2 regions of the Chromobacterium sp. ASV23 genome follow, and region 2 is predicted to be linked to the other one. Evidence: riboswitches for the same ligand, from Rfam matches in the RefSeq annotation. Region 2 holds a riboswitch; the other holds the start of a gene.

Region 1 (8,915 bases), on a different contig from region 2:
GGTCACGATCATGATCTCGGGGCGGTTGCTGGTGACGATGCCTGCGTACTTGGCCAGATCGATCACCGGAACCAGCGAGCCGCGCAGGCTGACCATGCCTTCCACCGAGGACGGCATTTCCGGCGCGGAGGTGATTTCCGGGGTGCGCATCACTTCGCGCACCTTGAATACATTAATACCGAACACTTCCTTGCGTCCGGTACGCTGATCATGCCCCAAGGAGAAAAGCAGGATTTCCAGCTTGTTGGTGCCTGCCAGTTTGGTTCTGGCGTCGATTTTTTTGAGAAGCTCTGACACAGAAACCTCCGCAGCATCTTTTGGAATGGCGCACTACTTCCCTTTATACGCCCAGATATGAGTTTTTCCCGGTTTTTTTTGCTTGCGGCCGCTTCTGCCGCGAGTTGGCTCACCGTAGACTGGCCATTATCATACCGTTTAAGTGTTTTTTACAAATGACAGTGAGGCGATGCCTACCATGGTTTCAAGCTTGAAGGATCAACAGCAGTTGGAGGCGGCATTTGAGCAGTTCAACGCCGTGTCGGGTCAACTCATTGATGCATATAAACAACTTGAGGCCCAGGTCAATGTTTTGAATGCCCAACTGGACGAGGCCAACAACCAGTTGCGAAAACAACGAGACGAGAATGCCGCGCTGGCGGAACGCTTGGGTTTGCTGTTGAAAGTCTTGCCGGCGGGGGTGGTGGAGTTGTCTCCTGCTGGCGAGGTGATCGCTCAGAATCTGGCGGCGGAGTCCTTGCTAAGCGGTTGTTATATCGGCGAATGCTGGGATACGGTGTTCGAAAAACTGCAGCGCAGCGAATTGGATGATACCTACGCCTTGTCGTCGGATGGCCAGGGCAGCCGTCTGACCTTGCAATATCAGGATTTACCGGCATCGGGTGGCCGAATTGTGCTTATTCACGATGTCTCGCGCCTGCATCAGCTGACCAGCGAACTGGCGCGGCAGCAAAAGTTGGCGTCGATGGGCAGCATGGCGGCTTCTCTGGCCCATCAGCTGCGCACTCCCTTGGCCAGCGCCATGCTGTATACCGCGAACCTGAAGCAGGATTTGCCGAGACCGGAGGATAGGGCGCGTTTCGTGGACAAGAGCCTGGCCAGAATGCGGGCTCTGGAAGGTTTGATACAGAATATGCTGAGCTTTGTAAGGGGACAGGTTTCGTCGCTGGAGCCGTTGGATGTCGCGGCATTGCTGGATGACGTTTGCGCAATCATGCTGCCGCAGTGTCATGACAAAAGTGTGCATTTCGATTGCCATCCGCCTGCGGTTTCTGCCATAACTGTCTTGGTGGATCGCAAGGCCTTGCAGGGCGCATTGATCAACTTGCTGGAAAACGCCTTGCAATACACGCCGGCGGGCGGGCAGGTGGGGCTGCGGGTAGAGGCCGGGGCGTCGGAAGTGGTTTTCCGGGTGGAGGACAGCGGGCCCGGTGTCGATCCCGCCGTGCAGGACAGGATTTTCGAGCCTTTTTTCACGTCGCGCCCTGGCGGTACCGGCCTTGGCTTGGCTATCGTGAAGAAAGTGGCGGAAGAGCTGGGCGGCGATGTCAGGTGTTGCAACAAGGAGGCGCATGGCGCCTGCTTTGAATTGAAATTACCGCGGGCCGGATAAACGGTTTAAGTTTGTCAGCGAATCAATCAGGGATAGAACAGGGGCAGCGATGAGACCGATTGTTAGAGTCGAGGGGAATGTCGGCACGATGATGCTGATTGGTCAGTTTGACTTCAATCTTCACAAGGATTTCCGCCAGGCCAGCCAGGAGCTGCTGGATAACGCCGCGGTGCAGGAAATACGTGTCGACTTTGACCAGGTGCCGTTTCTGGACAGTTCTGCGTTGGGCATGCTGTTGTTGCTCAAGGAGCGCGCCGCATCGCAGAAGAAGACCATGGTGCTGGTGAACTGCCACGAGGCGGTGCTGCAGGTCTTCGAGATCGCCTGTTTCAACAAGATGTTTACGATTCGCCCAGCCGGTTGAGGGCGGCTCCGCCCTGGTTGGCTTTGACTGGGGCGGTCCCGCGCCTGATTGGGTGCCGCCAGCCCTTTGGAGGAGGCGGGTGGGAGACGCTTAGCGTTCCAGATATTGCAGCTTATCCTTCACCTCCGCCCAGTCTGCGTGGTCCGGCAGCGGGTCGATGCGGTTGACGATGCTGGGCCAGTTCTTGGCCAGTTCCGCATTCAGCTGGATGAAGGCCATTTGGTCCTTGGGTAAATCGTCCTCCGCATAGATCGCGCCGACCGGGCATTCCGCCACGCACAGCGAGCAGTCTATGCACTCGTCCGGGTCTATCGCCAGGAAATTGGGGCCCTCGCGGAAGCAGTCAACCGGGCAGACTTCCACGCAGTCGGTGTATTTGCATTTGATACAGGCTTCGGTTACAACGTAGGCCATTCTTGTATCCTTCTTAAGGCTGGCTCGTGATTTAGGGATAATCGTATTTTAGCGAGAAATTCCCCGCCAAGCGCTCCAGCCGTTCGTTTCAGATGTCCATAGCCACTTACCGGGGCCGTTTCGCGCCCAGTCCAACCGGCCTGCTGCATGCGGGCTCGCTCAGCACCGCCGTTGGCAGTTATCTGGAGGCGCGCCGGCGCGGCGGCCAGTGGCTGCTGCGCATGGAGGACTTGGATCCGCCGCGCGAGGTGCCCGGCGCCGCCGCGGATATTTTGCGCACGCTGGAGGCTTTTGGCTTCGAGTGGGATGGCGAGGTGGTCTATCAGAGCCGGCGCCATGATCTATACAGAGATGCCTTGCGGCAATTGATCGCCTCCGGCCATGCCTATGCCTGCTGTTGCACGCGCAAGGAGATCGCAGCCGCGGCGCAGCGCGGGCTGGATGGCTATATCTACCCCGGCACCTGCCGCAATGGCTGTCCGGATGGCCGCGCAGGCCGCGCCTGGCGGCTGCGGGTGGCGCCGGGCGAGAGCGTTGTCTGCGATAGGCTGCAGGGCGAGTACCGGCAGAATCTGGCGCGCGACATCGGCGACTTCGTGCTGCTGCGCGCCGACGGCTTCTGGGCCTATCAACTGGCGGTGGTGGTGGACGATGCCGAGCAGGGCATCAATGATATCGTCCGCGGCGCCGATCTATTGGTGTCCACGCCGCGTCAACTGGCGGTATACGCCGCGCTGGGCTTGCCCGCGCCCACCTACTGCCACTTGCCGGTATTGACCAACGAGGCCGGCGAGAAATTGTCCAAACAGACGCTGGCGCCGGCGATTTCCGGCGTCGATGCCGCGCAGCAGCTGCGTGCCGCATTGACGCTGCTGGGGCATGCGCCACCGGACGAGTGCGGCGATCTGGCGGAGCTGTGGCGCTGGGCCTTGGCCAGTTGGTCGCTGGCTAGCGTGCCGCGCGGCCCCTTGCGCTTGCGTGCCGGCTGACTGGCTCGCATCGGCTTGGCATGACTTGCGCCGCATGCCGGTTTTTGTGAAAAAAATCGGTAATGCGACATGTTTTTGCATCAAATCTGTGTTCTAATGCGCCCTTTTTTTCGGCGCGACGCCACTTCCCCCACCGCCTGAGACGCTGACTTCGTCTATGTTGAAGCCATGACGCGTGGCGGTCGGCCGTGAGTCCGCCTGTTTCACGCATGCACGACGCCCGTTGCGGACCGGCGGCGCGCCATGCTTTCGTTCGCGATGGAGAATCAGGTTTGAGCGAAAACAGTTCTTCCCCCAAAAAAGGCTCGCTCGGAGTCTGGATGTGCACCGCCCTGGTGGTGGGCAATATGATAGGTTCCGGCGTGTTCCTGCTGCCCGCCTCGCTGGCGCCGTTTGGCGGCATTTCCTTGCTTGGCTGGCTGATCACGGCTGCTGGCGCCATCTGTCTGGCGCTGGTGTTCGCCCGCCTGTCGGCCATCCTGCCGCGCGAAGGCGGGCCATATGCTTATATTCATGCCGGCTTTGGCGATTTTGCCGGGTTTTGGATCGCCTGGGGATACTGGATCGCCTTATGGGCAGGCAATGCCGCGCTGGCGGTGGCGGCCACCAGCTATATGCAAGTGTTCTTTCCTGTTCTCGGCCATAACGAACTGCTGGCTGGCGTTTTCGCCATCAGTCTGATCTGGATCGTTACCTGGATCAACAGTCGCGGCGCGCACAGCTCGGGCGTGGTGGCGGTGGTGACGACCCTGCTCAAACTGCTGCCGCTGGCGGCGGTCACCTTCATCGGTTTTTTCCACCTGAATACCGACAATCTGGCGTTCAATCCTCACCATAAGCCCTTGTTGTCCTCGCTGTCCGCGACCATGGCGCTGACGCTTTGGGCTTTCCTCGGCCTGGAGTCGGCCTCAGTGCCGGCCGGCGATGTCGATCAGCCAGAGAAGACCATTCCGCGGGCCACCGTCATCGGCACCTTGCTGGCCACCGTGCTGTACATCCTGTCCACGATATCGCTGATGGGCTTGATGCCTTCCGATGTGCTGGCAGCGTCGCAGGCACCGTTTGCCGATGCGGCCCGGTTGATGTGGGGGGATTGGGGTTATTGGCTGGTCGGTTTCGGCGCGGTCGTGTCCTGCTTCGGCGCCCTCAACGGCTGGAGCTTGATGCAGGCGCATGTGCCGGCAGCTGCGGCCAAGGACAAGCTGTTTCCCAGCCGCTTCAATCAGCGCAATGCGGCGGGCGTGCCGATCTTCGGCCTAGTACTGTCCAGCACCTTGGTCACCATCCTGATGGCGATGAAATACGCCGGCGGCGACAGCGGAGTGAAGATTTTCGAGTTCATCATCCTGCTGGCCACCGCCACCACCTTGTTGCCATACGCGTTCTGCTCGATGGCGCTGATCGCCATCATGTTGATGCGCGGCAAGGCGTTTGCGCCGCGCGATTACGTGGCGCCGGGCTTCTTCGCCGGCATCGGTTTTGTGTATTCCTTGTGGGCGCTTTACGGCTCCGGCGCAGAGATCGTGATGTGGGGCATGCTGTTGTTGATGCTCGGCCTGCCGATTTATGTCTGGCAGTTGAAAGAGCGCCACGCCGATGATTGAGCGGCGGAAGCGGGATGAATGCCAAAGCGCAGCGCGAAAGCCTGCGCTTTTTTCGTTTCCGAATAGTTTTTATTGATAAAAATGTGCGCTTATTTTCTTTGAGAAACATTTATTCAGACTGTTTGACATCGAAATAAACTCGGCTTGCCAAGGCGGGGAGATGCCCACCATAATCGGCGAGTCATACAGGAGAGAGCGGCACCCGCGGCCGCCGCCGAAGGCGCAAGCGCACCCGCTAATCGCTCAGGCAAAAGGACTGTATCATCGAGCCGGCGGCCGCCGGCTTGCGCAATCTGGAGAGCGGCGCCCGCGCGGCGTCCACCGAAGGGGCTAACGGCTTATCCGGCCGGAAAATCTCAGGTGCAGGGACAGAGGGGTGTGGTTGATAGAGGCTATCCACACTTTTCTCGAAGGAACCGCGCCATGACGGCCCCGAAACGTACTCCGCTGTTTGAAGCCCACATTGCCGCCGGCGCCAAGATGGTCGATTTCGCCGGTTGGGAAATGCCCATCCATTACGGTTCCCAGCTGAAAGAGCACGAAATCGTCCGCACCGACGCCGGCATGTTCGACGTCTCCCACATGACGGTGATCGACATCACCGGTTCCGACGCCAAGGCCTGGCTGCAAAAACTGATCGCCAACGATGTGGCCAAGCTCGGCTTCGAGGGCAAGGCCTTGTATTCCGGCATGCTGACGCCTCAGGGCACCGTCGTCGACGATCTGATCGTCTATCTCACTGCCTATGGCTACCGCATGGTGGTCAATGCCGGCACCACCGAGAAAGACCTGGCCTGGATGGAAGCCCAGAAGGCTGGCTTCGACGTGGCGCTCAAGGTGCGCCGCGACCTGGCGATGCTGGCGGTGCAAGGCCCCAAGGCCATTGAAAAAGTCTGTTCCATCAAGCCGGAATTGGCTGATGCCATCCGCGCGCTGAAAGTGTTCCAGGGCCTGCCGCAGGGCGAATGGTTCTACGCCCGCACCGGCTATACCGGTGAAGATGGCCTGGAAATCATGATTCCCGCCGCCGAAGCCGTTTCCTTCTTCGAACAATTGCAAGCCGTCGGCGTCGCGCCCATCGGCCTGGGCGCGCGCGATACGCTGCGCCTGGAAGCCGGCATGAATTTGTACGGCCACGACATGGACGAAACCGTGTCGCCGCTGGAAGCTGGCATGGGGTGGACCATCGCCTGGGAGCCGGCCGAGCGCCAATTCAATGGCCGTGAGGCGCTGGAAGCGCAAAAAGCCGCCGGCGTCAAAATGAAGCAGGTGGGTCTGGTGCTGGAAGGCCGCGGCGTGCTGCGCGAAGGCCAGAAGGTCCTGGTGGAAGGCGTCGGCGAAGGCGTGATCACCAGCGGCACTTTCTCGCCGACGCTGAAGCACTCCATCGCCATCGCCCGCGTGCCGGCCGCCACCGGCGCTGCCGCCCAAGTGGACCTGCGCGGCACGCTGACCGATGTGCGCGTAGTGAAGATGCCCTTCGTGCGTAACGGCAAGAAAGTATTCGAATAATCGGGCAGCGTCCTTGCGACGACTGCCGTCACCATTGATCCGATCTTAAGCTGGAGAACTTCAAGATGAGCAATATCCCCGCCGAACTGAAATACGTCGAGAGCCACGAATGGCTGCGCCTGGAAGCTGATGGCTCCGTGACCGTGGGCATCACCGCCCACGCACAGGAACTGTTGGGCGACATCGTCTTCGTCGAGCTGCCCAAGATCGGCAGCGTACTGGCCAAGGAAGAACAGGCTGGCGCGGTGGAATCGGTTAAGGCGGCTTCCGACGTCTACTGTCCGATCGCCGGCGAAGTGCTGGAAGTGAATGGCGAGCTGGAAGGCGCGCCGGATCTGGCCAATAACGATCCGTACGGCGCGGGCTGGTTCTTCAAGATCAAGCCGGCCAATGCGTCCGACCTGGACGGCCTGATGGATGCCGCCGCCTACGCCAAGGAAATCGGCGCTTGATGTGATACGCCCCTTAGTCGCAAGACACAGGGGCGTTTGTTTTTTAGCCACGAAAACCACGAAAAGACACGAAAGATAACAGAAAGCCTATTCCGGCTTCTCTCAGTGTGAGCGGCTTTTCGGCTTCGCGTCATGCCGTTCGTGTCCTTTCATGGTTTCCGTGGCAAAAGAAAGGTCTTGTATGTCTCTTGCCGAACTCTTCAATCGTCACGAATTCCTCTCCCGCCACATCGGCCCCAATGACGCCGAGCGCGCCGAGATGCTGGCCGCCATCGGCGCGCCGTCCATCGATGCCTTGGTCGACCAGACTCTGCCGGCCGACATCCGCCTGAACCGCCGTCTGGACCTGCCAGCGCCGCAGCCGGAAGCGGAGGCGCTGGCCGCGCTGAAGGCTGTCGCAGCCAAGAACGTGGTCAACAAGTCCTTCATCGGCCTGGGTTACTACCCGGTGCTGACGCCCACCGTCATCCTGCGTAATGTCCTGGAAAATCCGGGCTGGTACACCGCTTACACCCCGTACCAGGCCGAGATCGCCCAGGGCCGGCTGGAGGCGCTGCTGAACTTCCAGCAGATGGTGATCGACCTGACCGGCCTGGAAATGGCCAATGCCTCGCTGCTGGACGAGGCCACCGCTGCCGCCGAGGCGATGGCCATGGCCAAGCGCGTGTCCAAATCCAAGTCCGTCAGTTTCTTTGTCGACAGCCGCGTGCTGCCGCAGACGCTGGACGTGATGAAGACCCGCGCCAAGTACTTCGGCTTCGAGCTGGTGCAGGGCCATCCGGAAGAGGCCGGCAACGGCGACTACTTCGGCGCCTTGTTCCAGTATCCGGGCGAAGCCGGCGATCTGATCGATCTGACCCCGCATATCGCCGCAGTCAAGGCCAAGGGCGGCATCGTCGCCGTCGCCGCCGACGTGATGGCGCTGGTGGCCTTGAAGTCTCCGGGCGAAATGGGCGCTGACATCGCGCTGGGCAATACCCAGCGCTTCGGCGTGCCGATGGGCTTCGGCGGCCCGCACGCGGCTTACTTCGCGTTCAAGGACGAGATGAAGCGCTCGGCGCCGGGGCGCATCATCGGCGTGTCCATAGACGCCAAGGGCAAGACCGCGCTGCGCATGGCGCTGCAGACCCGCGAGCAGCACATCCGCCGCGAGAAGGCCAACTCCAACATCTGCACCAGCCAGGTGCTGCTGGCCAATATCGCCGGCCTGTACGCCGTCTATCACGGCCCGCAAGGCGTCAAGCGCATCGCCGCCCGCATCCATCGCCTGGCCGCCATCTTCGCCCACGCGGTGCAAGCCGCCGGCGGCAAGCTGGTGTTCGACCGCTTCTACGACTCGGTGCAAGTGGACGCTCCTAAAGCCGACGCCATCTACGCCGCCGCGCTGGCCGCCGGCTACAACCTGCGCCGTGTCGGCAAGACTGTGCTCGGCGTGGCTTTCCACGAAGCCGCCACCGAGGCGGACCTCGCTAAGCTGATCGAGCTGTTCACCGGCAAGCCGGCAGACATCGCTGCCCTGGACGCCGTGGCCAAAGAGGCCATCCCGGCCGCGCTGAAGCGCGAGTCGGCCATCCTGACCCACCCGGTGTTCAACACCCACCATAGCGAGCACGAGATGCTGCGCTACATGAAGAAGCTGGAAAACCGCGACCTGGCGATGAATCACTCGATGATCTCGCTGGGCAGCTGCACCATGAAGCTGAACGCCACCAGCGAGATGATCCCGATCACCTGGCCGGAATTCGCCAATATGCATCCGTTCGCGCCGCGCGAGCAGACTGTGGGCTATCTGGAGCTGATCGAGGGCTTGCAGCGGCAGCTGAAGGCGATCACCGGCTTTGACGCCATCTCCATGCAGCCTAACTCCGGCGCCCAGGGCGAATACGCCGGCCTGTTGGCCATCAGCCGTTACCATGAGTCGCGCGGCGAAGGCCATCGCAATATCTGCCT
Region 2 (8,915 bases):
GCACCAAGCGGCCGATGTCGTAGACCGCCGCCAGGCCGTAAAAGTCATTGCGCACCGCGTCCGCGCCGGACGGCGACAGCGGCTGCCAGCTTTGGTTGAAGCTCGCGGCCAGGAACAAGGGGCCGTCCAGATGGGCCAGCATGGCGCCCCTGCTTCCCGGCGCGCGCCGGTTGGGCGAAGCGGCCTGCAGCAACTCGACGTTGAAGCCCTGGCCGCGCGGCGAAATCCATTTCGCGGCGTGCCCCAGCCGGCTGTCGAGCTGGGCGGCGCCGGGGCCGAGGTCGGCATTGGGCAACACGCCGCGCGGCGTCTGCACCGCGCCCATGCCTGCCCAGCTGTAGACCGAATGGGTGTTGACGGCGCCGAACGGATCGATGAACAGCGGCAGGCCGGCGTTGAGCTGGCGGCCCAGCCGCAGCGCGCCCCAGCGCGTGGACTCCAGGCCCAGCCAGGCCTCGCGGTTGAAGGTGATGCCGGGCGATTGCGGCGTGCCGTCATTGGCGTTGAAGCCGGCCTCCAGATTGAATTCCGTCCGCCAGCCGTCGCTTAACAGCTCGCGGCCGGCCAGGCCGAACTTGGATGTCCATTCGCCGCCGCTCTGCAGCTGCCAGGCGCGCTTGCCGCCTGCTTGCGCGTAGTTGACGCCCAGATCCAGCGTGCCATACGGGGCAACGCCGCCGTTCTTCAGCATGCCGTTGAACAGGGGCAGGCCTTGCAGGCGGGTCAGCAGGAAGGAATCGGCCCAGGCGGGCGGGGCCAGGCAGGCCGCCAGCAGGGGCGGCCAGGTGTGACGCAGCATAGCTTTCTCCTTTGTCTTGCGATGCCGGCTGTGCCGCCGGCTTGATCGCGCCGCGCGTCAGCCGCGCAGATAGCTTTCCGCCAGTCGCGCCCACAGCGAGGCGCCCACCGGCAGGGCCTGGTCGTTGAAGTCGTAGCCAGGGTTGTGGACCATGCAGCCGCCGCGGCTTTCGGTGCCGTTGCCCAGCAGCACGTAGCAGCCGGGTTTCTTTTCCAGCATCCAGGCAAAGTCCTCGCTGCCCATCATCCCTTGCGGCGGCTGGATCAGCCGTTCCGCGCCGGCTTGCTCGCGGATCAGTTCGGCCATGAAGCGGGTTTCATCGGGCGTGTTGACCAGCACCGGCGCGATGGTGCGGTAGTCGATTTCCGCCGCTACGCCGTAACTTTGCGCCTGCAGCTGGACGGTTTCATGCAGCCGCTGTTTCAAGGTGGCGTGGACGTCGCGGCTGAGCGCGCGCACGGTCAGCTTCATTTCCGCGTGTTCCGGAATCACGTTGTGCGCCTTGCCGGCGTGCAGCGCGCCGACGGTGACCACGCCGGCCTCGGTCGCCGGAATATTGCGCGCCACCAGGGTTTGCAGCGCCATCACGATGGACGAGGCGGCGACGATGGGGTCGCGGCCGAAATTGGGCATCGCGCCGTGCGCGCCCACGCCGGTGAGGCGAACATCCACGCTGTCGGACGAGGCCGCCATGGCGCCTTCTTTCAGCGCGAAGCAGCCGACAGGCAGGCCCGGCGCGTTGTGCAGGGCGTAGACGGCATCGCAGGGGAAGCGCTCGAACAGGCCGTCTTCAAGCATGGCCGGCGCGCCGCCCAATCCTTCTTCCGCCGGTTGAAAAATCAGATGCAGCGTGCCGTTGAAGCGCCGGGTTGCGGCCAAGTATTGGGCGGCGGCCAGCAGCATGGCGGTATGGCCGTCGTGGCCGCAGGCGTGCATCTTGCCAGGCTGGGTGCTGGCATAGGAGAGGCCGGTCGCTTCCTGGATGGGCAAGGCGTCCATGTCGGCGCGGATGCCGAGCGCGCGTGATCCTGCGCCTGCGCGCAGCGTGCCCACCACGCCGGTCTTGCCGACGCCGGTTTGCACCTCATAGCCCCATTCGCGCAGCTTGGCCGCGACCAGTTCGCTGGTTTGCTGCTCCTCGAACCCCAGCTCCGGATGAGCGTGTATTTGGCGGCGCAGCGCGATGAACTCGTTTACCTTGCCCAGGATTTCCGGGAGGATGAAGGGATCGTTTGCCATGGTTTGCTTTCCGTTGATGTGAGGGTGCCGAACCATGCTAGGCAAAACTATTTGCGCTGAATAAGCACAAATATTGATAGCCATAACCATGAGTTATCCACGTGAGTCAACTCAAGCAACATCAACTGCGGGCCTTGGTCGCGGTGGCGGATCACGGCAGCATCAATGCGGCCGCGCGCGCGCTGTACGTCACGCAGCCTGCCATCACCAAGGCGCTGCGCGAATTGGAGACGGAGCAGGGCGTGCCCTTGTTGCTGCGCAACTCCTGGGGCGTGACGCTGACAGAGGCCGGACAGACGCTGCTCGGCTATGCGCGTCTGGTGATACGGGAGCTGGAGAGGGCGCAGCAGGAAATGGATCGGCTGCGCTCCGGCCGCGAGAGCAGCCTGCGCATCGGCCTGACCCCGCTGGCCGGTTTCGAGATTTTGCCGCAGTCGTTTGCGGCCTTTCGGCGCGCCATGCCGCAGGTGCGGGTGGATTTCCTGGAGCAGGATGGGAAACAACTGCTTGAGGGCCTGCGCAGCGGGCAGCTGGATTTCGCGCTGGGTGCCTTCTCCGCGCCGCCAGACGATCCATTCGTGCGGGTGGAGCGGCTGTGCGAATCCCCATCCGGCTTTGCCGTCCGCGCGGAAAGCCCGTTGCGGCATGCCACCGCGTTGGCGGAATTGCGGCAGGCGGAGTGGCTGCATACTGATCAGAGCGGCCAGTACGAAAGCTTTGTGCATGGCATGTTTGCGCGCGAAGGACTGGCGCCGCCGGAACGAGTGACTTGCTGCACGTCCAATGTCTTGCTGTGCGGGCTGCTGATGACGATGGATGCCGTGGTGCCGATGTCCAATCAGGCCTTGCAGGCCACTCTGACGGCGCAGCGTTTTGTCGAGCTGCCGCTTAAGCAGCGGCCGCCGAGGCTGAGCCTGTTGCTCTTGGTGCGGGAGGGCGCGCTGCTGAGCCGGGCCGCGGAATGGTTCATCGCCCGCATTCGCGAGGCGCAAACCGTTTGAATCGGTTTCGGCCATGCCGACTTTGGGTCTTTTTTTGTTCGCAACGCATGCCCTATGCTGAATCGTGAAGTTTCAGGGAGCGCATCATGCCGAAGATATTGGCGGGGTGCCTGCTGGCCTGCGCATGGGCCTTTGCCCATGCCGCGCCGGTCACGGTGGCCGCCGCCAGCAATACTGAGCCGGCGCTGAATGAGATCGTCAAAAAATTCACGGCAAAGACTGGCGTAACGGTAAAGGTGGCTTATGGTCCCGCGGTGGCGCTGGCCTCGCAGATTGCCAATGGCGCCGCGTACGAAATCTACATCTCGTCCAGCGACGAATATACCCATAAGCTGCAGATGCAGGGGCGCTGTCTGGAAGAACCGCGCATCTTTGGTTTGGGTTCCCTGGTGCTATGGTCGCTGGCGGCGGATTTTCATGAGAGCGGCTGGCTGGAGTGGCTGCGCCAAGGCAGAGGCAAGATCGCGCTGCCGGATCCCGAGTCCAGCATTTATGGCCAGATGGTTTTATACAGCTTGAATCATTACCAACTAGCGGAACGCCTGCGCCCGCGTTTTGTCAGGGCGCCGGATGTGGCCCATGCCGCCGAAATGGTGGCGTCCGGCAAGGTGGCGGGCGGTTTCGTTTCCAAGTCTCAGGTGCTGGAGCGCTCACGTTTGGGCAAGGGGCATTGGGTAGAGATTCCGCCGGATAGTTACCCGACTATCCGGCAGACGGTGGCGCTGCTGACGCCGGCGGCAGGCCATCCGCAAGCCCGGCAATTGTTCGATTACCTTTTCAGTCCCGAATCGCAGAAAATCTGGCGCGCGTATGGCTATGCCAAGCCGTGAGGCGCGAATCATGAGCCATGGCTTGCGATGCGTGATGCAAAACACCCCGCGAAAGCGGGGCGGGGTGTCAGTGATGATCGTGGCGGTAGGCGAAAACCGGCAACTGCCACTCGCGCCACAGCGCGGTCATTCGCAGCGCCAGGCCGAAGGCGAAGCTGGCGGCGATGTTCCAGTCGTGAGCAACCTCCAGCGCGTTTAATCCCAGGTAGAGAATGGCCACCAAGAGCGATACGCTGGCATACAGCTCGCGACGGAACACGATGGGCACGCGATTGCACAAGACGTCGCGCAGAATGCCGCCGGCAATGCCGGTGATCATGCCGGCCATGACCACGATGACCGGGTGATAGTGCATGCCTAGCGCCACATCGCAGCCGATGATGGTGAAAGCCACCAGGCCCAGCGCATCCAGCACCAGGAATAACCGGTTCAGATGGCGCATGAAGCGCGCGGCCAGCACGGCGGCGATGCCGCCGGCCACCACCAGCAACACGTACTCCGGGTGTTGCGTCCAGCCTATCGGGTAGCGGCCGAGCACGATGTCGCGCACGGTGCCGCCGCCCAGCGCGGTGAGGAAGGCGATGACGGTGACGCCGAAGATGTCCATGTGGCGGCGGCCCGCAGCCAGCGCGCCGGTCATCGCTTCCGCGGTGATGGCGATCAAATAGATCAGGCTCAGCATGGCAAGCTCCCGCGCGCGGTGGCGGCGGATTGGCGTGAAAAAGGGAAAAGAGCGTCTACTGGCGCGGCGGGCAAAAGCGCGCGGCCGATGGCGGGTGCGGACAAGGCAGTCTCCTGGGTGGATTCCGGGTTGCGGAACAGCCTCTCCCCTTGTCCTTTTACCTGAGAGTTGCATGGCCGGCGGCCACTTGCCCCTTCGGTGGACCGCTCGCGGCGGCCTCTCTCCAATCGGCTTGAATCAATGGTGCACTGCGGTACTGCTTGCCTGAGCGATTATGGGAGTTTGCGTCTTCGGCGGGGGCGGCGCCCCTCTCTCCCGCAGCGCGTCAAATATTAGCCATTGCTGTTTTAATAGTCAATATTTAGAACCTATTGATGATCATTTTCCTGCATGGACCAATTGCGGCGGAGGGATGGCGCAGAGTGGATGGGATCAGTAGAAGCGACGCCAGGGGCTGTTGACGTTTGGTGAGTGGATCGCGTTTGAGCCGATTTGGACCGGAGGCAAGGACTGGGCAAAGCGGCCTCCGGCCCAAAGCGGCCAAACCCGCAGGGCCGGGTGCCTTTCGCGCCGACTCTTCGTTGTTCCGCGCTGGCAGAGAATGACTATGCGGCGCGCGAAACGCCTCGATTCGGCGCTAAATGCGCTCCGGCGCGACCGCTCACCAAACGTCAACAGCCCCTAGCCAAACCTGCGAAAGCGTTTGAGGTGGGTTGGCGATAAAACCGGAGCGCCTGTCGGCGCCCCGGCATGGTGCGTCAGGAGTCCTTCTGCTGCTTGGCGGCGGCAGCCGGCTTGACGGTTTTGACTGCGGCAGGCGCTTGGCCGTTGGCCTTGGCCGCGGGCTTGCGGGCTGGCGCAGGCTTGGCTGGCGCGGCAGCTGTTTGAGCCTCGGCTTTTACGGTTGGGGCGGGATGGGCTGCGCCTGGCTTGGTCGCCGGTTTGGCCGCCGCCGGTTTGCGCGTGGAGGTGGTCTTGGCTGGCGCCGGCTGGATTTCAGACTTGGCCGTCGGAACGATAGCTTTGGCGGCAGGGGACTGAGCCGGAGCCGGAGCCGGCTTGACTGCAACCGTTTCCGTCGCGCGAGGGGCGGCCGGCTGAATCGCGGCCTTGTCCAGAATGGCCTGGCGGTCTTGTTCGGACAGACCAAGCACATTCGCCGCCTGTTCCAGCCGTTGCTGTTGCTCCGCAGGAATGTCATGGCGATTCACCAGCAGCAGGTCGCGCACCAGCATCCAGGCCTGGTGGCGGATGTGCTGGTCGGGCAGCAGCGTGCTCAAGCCGTTCAGCGCGCGCTGATGATCGGCACGCACCAGGGCGACCTGTTTGCGGACGGTAGCCTTCAGCTGCATCAGCGTCAGCGGATATTCGCGCTGCACGCCGCGCATGGTGCGGCGGATGGCGTTGAACGGCCGTTCATCGATGACGCCCATGCCGATGCCGACATAGACCAGCAGCCGGATGAAGCCATCAGCCAGCGTGCCTTGTTCGAAGCTCGGGTCCAGCGCCTCGCGCTTCAGGCGCGCCAGCTCGCGGCTTTCCCAGGTGAGCGCCTGCTTGCGCTCTTCGCCGGCGGGCTGCACGCCTATCAGCGTGGCCAGTTGCGGCGATTCGTAAATCCCGCGGAATAGTTGTTCCTGGGCGGCGTCGCGCAGGTCGCGGTAATGATCCAGCGACTGGACGATGAAGTCAGACATCCGCTCCTGCCACTGCCACAGCGGATTGTCCGCGGAAACCGGGCGGCGTTGTTCGCGCACCTTGGCGGCGAGTCCGGGCAGCCACCACAGCCAGGGGTTCTTCGGCGAGATCAGCGTGCGTTCGAAGCGGGCGGGATGCAGCTCGCGCAGCAGGCGGGCGCTGGCCTCGTTGCTGAAGGCGCGCACCACGGGGGACAGATAGCGGTCGTACACGCCCTGGTTGATTTCGGAGACGCGTTTCACCACCTCGAAAGCCTGCTCGTCTTCGCGGCCGTCATCCAGCGCCAGGATGTCGGATACATCGCGGGCTTCGAAACGGATGATGTAGCGGCCTTCGATGTATTCCTGGCCCGGCGCGTCCGGGGCGATGTCTTCGATGATGGCTTCGTACAGGCCGGGCGCCAGCACGTCGATCAGGTCCAGCGCGTTGGCGAACTCGCTGTGCTCCTTGTTGGCCACGCCGGCGGACACGAAGATGCCGAGGTGCCCCACTTTGTTGTGCAGGCAGTAGACGATGGTCTGCTCGTTGTTGCGGATGTCCTCGACGCTGTCGTACAGGTCGGCGATCCAGTTCAGCGCCTGCTGCGGCGGGGTGATGTTGTCGCCCCAGGAGGCGAACACCATGATGGGCGAGCGGATGTTGCGCATGTCCACGCGCATCGTGCCGTCATGGCTGGTGATCTTGCCGTGGACCAGATCGTTGCCGACGAACAGCTTCTGGGTGATCCACTCCATCTCCACCTTGTTCAGCAGGTAGTGGCCGCCCCACCAGCGTTCGAAATCGAGATAGCGTTGCGGCTCGGTATCCACCTTGGAGTACAGATTGTAGGACTTCTTCCAAAGGGTGTTGGCCGGGTCCAGCTTCTCGAAGTTTTCCACCAGATGGGCGCCGTCGAAGTGGCCGTTGCCCAGGTCGCCGGCCAGCGAGGCGCTCCAGGTGCCGCCGTTCAGGCCACCGGCGTAACGCATGGGGTTCTTGCCGCGCACGCCGGCCCAGTAGGACAGCGGCGAGCCGGCCAGCAGGATCGGGCCAACCAGATCCGGCGCCACCGAAGCCAACATGGCCAGCGCCCAGCCGCCCTGGCAGTTGCCGATGACGAAGGGCTTGCCGTCGCTGTTCGGGTGCAGTTCGTTGACGCGCTTGAGGAAATGGCCTTCGGCCTTGGCCACGCTTTCTATGGTTTGGCCCGGCACAGGTTGCGGGAAGAACATCACGAAGTAGCAGGGATGTCCCTGCTGCAGCGCGATGCCGATTTCGCTGTCCATCTTGAAGCCGCCAATGCCGGGGCCGTGGCCGGCGCGCGGGTCGATGACCACGAAGGGGCGCTTGGCCGGATCGGTGGCTGGGCTGCCCTCCGGCGGCTTGATCGCCGCCAGCGCGTAGTTGGCCGGATCGGGCAGCTCGCGCGCGTCCATGATGATGGTGTAGTCGAACACCAGCACCGGCGGCTTGCCGCTTTCACAGTGTTCCAGATAGGTGGCGCCGCGCTGATACAGCGTGTCCCAATACAGAACACCGCGCTGGCAGGCGTCCAGCCAGTAATCAAACAACGGTTGGGCAAACGGGATTTTCCCGTCTCGAACTGCAGTAGTTGACCACATTGCAACCCCTTGCGTTTTGATGAGTGGAAACGGTGTGCGGCCAAGGCAACGGCCTTGGCTGCCACTGTACTCGTTATCTGCTGCAATGCAATAAATGCGAATGGTCTTGAGGCGATGTGTGGCGCGCAGCCATCAGCTTGTTGCACTGCAACTATTGTTTCGAGTGGCAGAGGTCGACAGAGTTTCCAGCGATTTGACCATCACCACGCTGCGATAGGCTTTGTCCGGCCATTGCAGCGGGGCTTCCACGCGGTAGCCGCGCCGCTGATAGCGGCGGACCAGGTGGGTGGCGTCCTGGGCGGTATCCAAGCGAATGGCGGCGCAGCCTTGCGTTCGCGCCCAGTTTTCCGCCGCGTCCAATAGTCGTTCGCCCAGGCCGTGGCCTTGCCATTCCGGCGCGACGGCCAGTTGCGACAGCACGGCGCCGTCGGGTTGTCGGAATTGCAGGCAAGGCGAGTTGAGTCGGGCGCGATGCACCGTGACGGTGCCGGCCAGCTGGTTTTGGTGCCAGGCCAGCAGGCAGTGGCCGCCCTGGATGCGGCGGCGGGTCACGTCGGGGCTTTGATCCACCGCGGTGTAGCGCAGCCCCATCGCGGCCAGTTGGGCGTAGGCGTGGTGCAGCAGATCGGTCAATTGTTCTATCGAATCGGATTCGGTTAAGGGTCGCAGCGTGAACATGGGAAGGTTTCTTCAGGGGGCGAGACCCTCATGAAGCAAGCGTCATGCCTGGTGGAGATGGGGCCGTCCCCAGTCGCCGGCCATTTCCTCGCTGATCAGGTCTTCCGCGATGAAGTCCAGAAAGGCGCGGACGGCCGGCGACAGGCCGCGGCGGGTAGGGAAGGCCGCATGCAGGATGCCCCAGGGAAAGTCGTATTGCGGCAGAATATGGCTAAGCCGTCCATCGGCCAGCGCTTGGTGGCAGACATTGGTGGGCAGCGCGGCGATGCCGATGCCGGCGATGGCGGCCTGCAGCAGCACGATCATGTCGTCGGTCATCAGTCGGGGCGCATCGATGTGAATGGTGTAGGTCTGGCCGACATTGTCCAGCAGCACCCACTGGCCGCG

The links. A riboswitch is a leader RNA that binds a small molecule or an ion and turns the genes downstream of it on or off. The one in region 2 is predicted to bind glycine.
Region 1: linked by a shared signal. The riboswitch ahead of gcvT (glycine cleavage system aminomethyltransferase GcvT) and the one ahead of JHD59_RS07550 (trimeric intracellular cation channel family protein) in region 2 are both predicted to bind glycine.

Annotation. Positions count from the first base shown of each region.
Region 1 covers NZ_JAELTR010000038.1:3,606-12,520, forward strand. The annotation lists gene JHD59_RS14915 (chemotaxis protein) at 1-297, opposite strand, end outside; gene JHD59_RS14920 (PAS domain-containing sensor histidine kinase) at 476-1,630, shown strand; gene JHD59_RS14925 (STAS domain-containing protein) at 1,680-1,994, shown strand; gene fdxA (ferredoxin FdxA) at 2,085-2,408, opposite strand; gene gluQRS (tRNA glutamyl-Q(34) synthetase GluQRS) at 2,501-3,397, shown strand; gene JHD59_RS14940 (amino acid permease) at 3,718-5,001, shown strand; glycine riboswitch at 5,178-5,270, shown strand; glycine riboswitch at 5,285-5,383, shown strand; gene gcvT (glycine cleavage system aminomethyltransferase GcvT) at 5,425-6,513, shown strand; gene gcvH (glycine cleavage system protein GcvH) at 6,579-6,965, shown strand; gene gcvP (aminomethyl-transferring glycine dehydrogenase) at 7,147-8,915, shown strand, end outside.
Region 2 covers NZ_JAELTR010000012.1:55,515-64,429, reverse strand. The annotation lists gene JHD59_RS07570 (porin) at 1-799, opposite strand, end outside; gene JHD59_RS07565 (M20 aminoacylase family protein) at 857-2,038, opposite strand; gene JHD59_RS07560 (LysR substrate-binding domain-containing protein) at 2,140-3,039, shown strand; gene modA (molybdate ABC transporter substrate-binding protein) at 3,126-3,869, shown strand; gene JHD59_RS07550 (trimeric intracellular cation channel family protein) at 3,937-4,551, opposite strand; glycine riboswitch at 4,691-4,788, opposite strand; glycine riboswitch at 4,793-4,879, opposite strand; gene JHD59_RS07545 (DUF3141 domain-containing protein) at 5,310-7,850, opposite strand; gene JHD59_RS07540 (GNAT family N-acetyltransferase) at 7,983-8,528, opposite strand; gene JHD59_RS07535 (LysR substrate-binding domain-containing protein) at 8,571-8,915, opposite strand, start outside.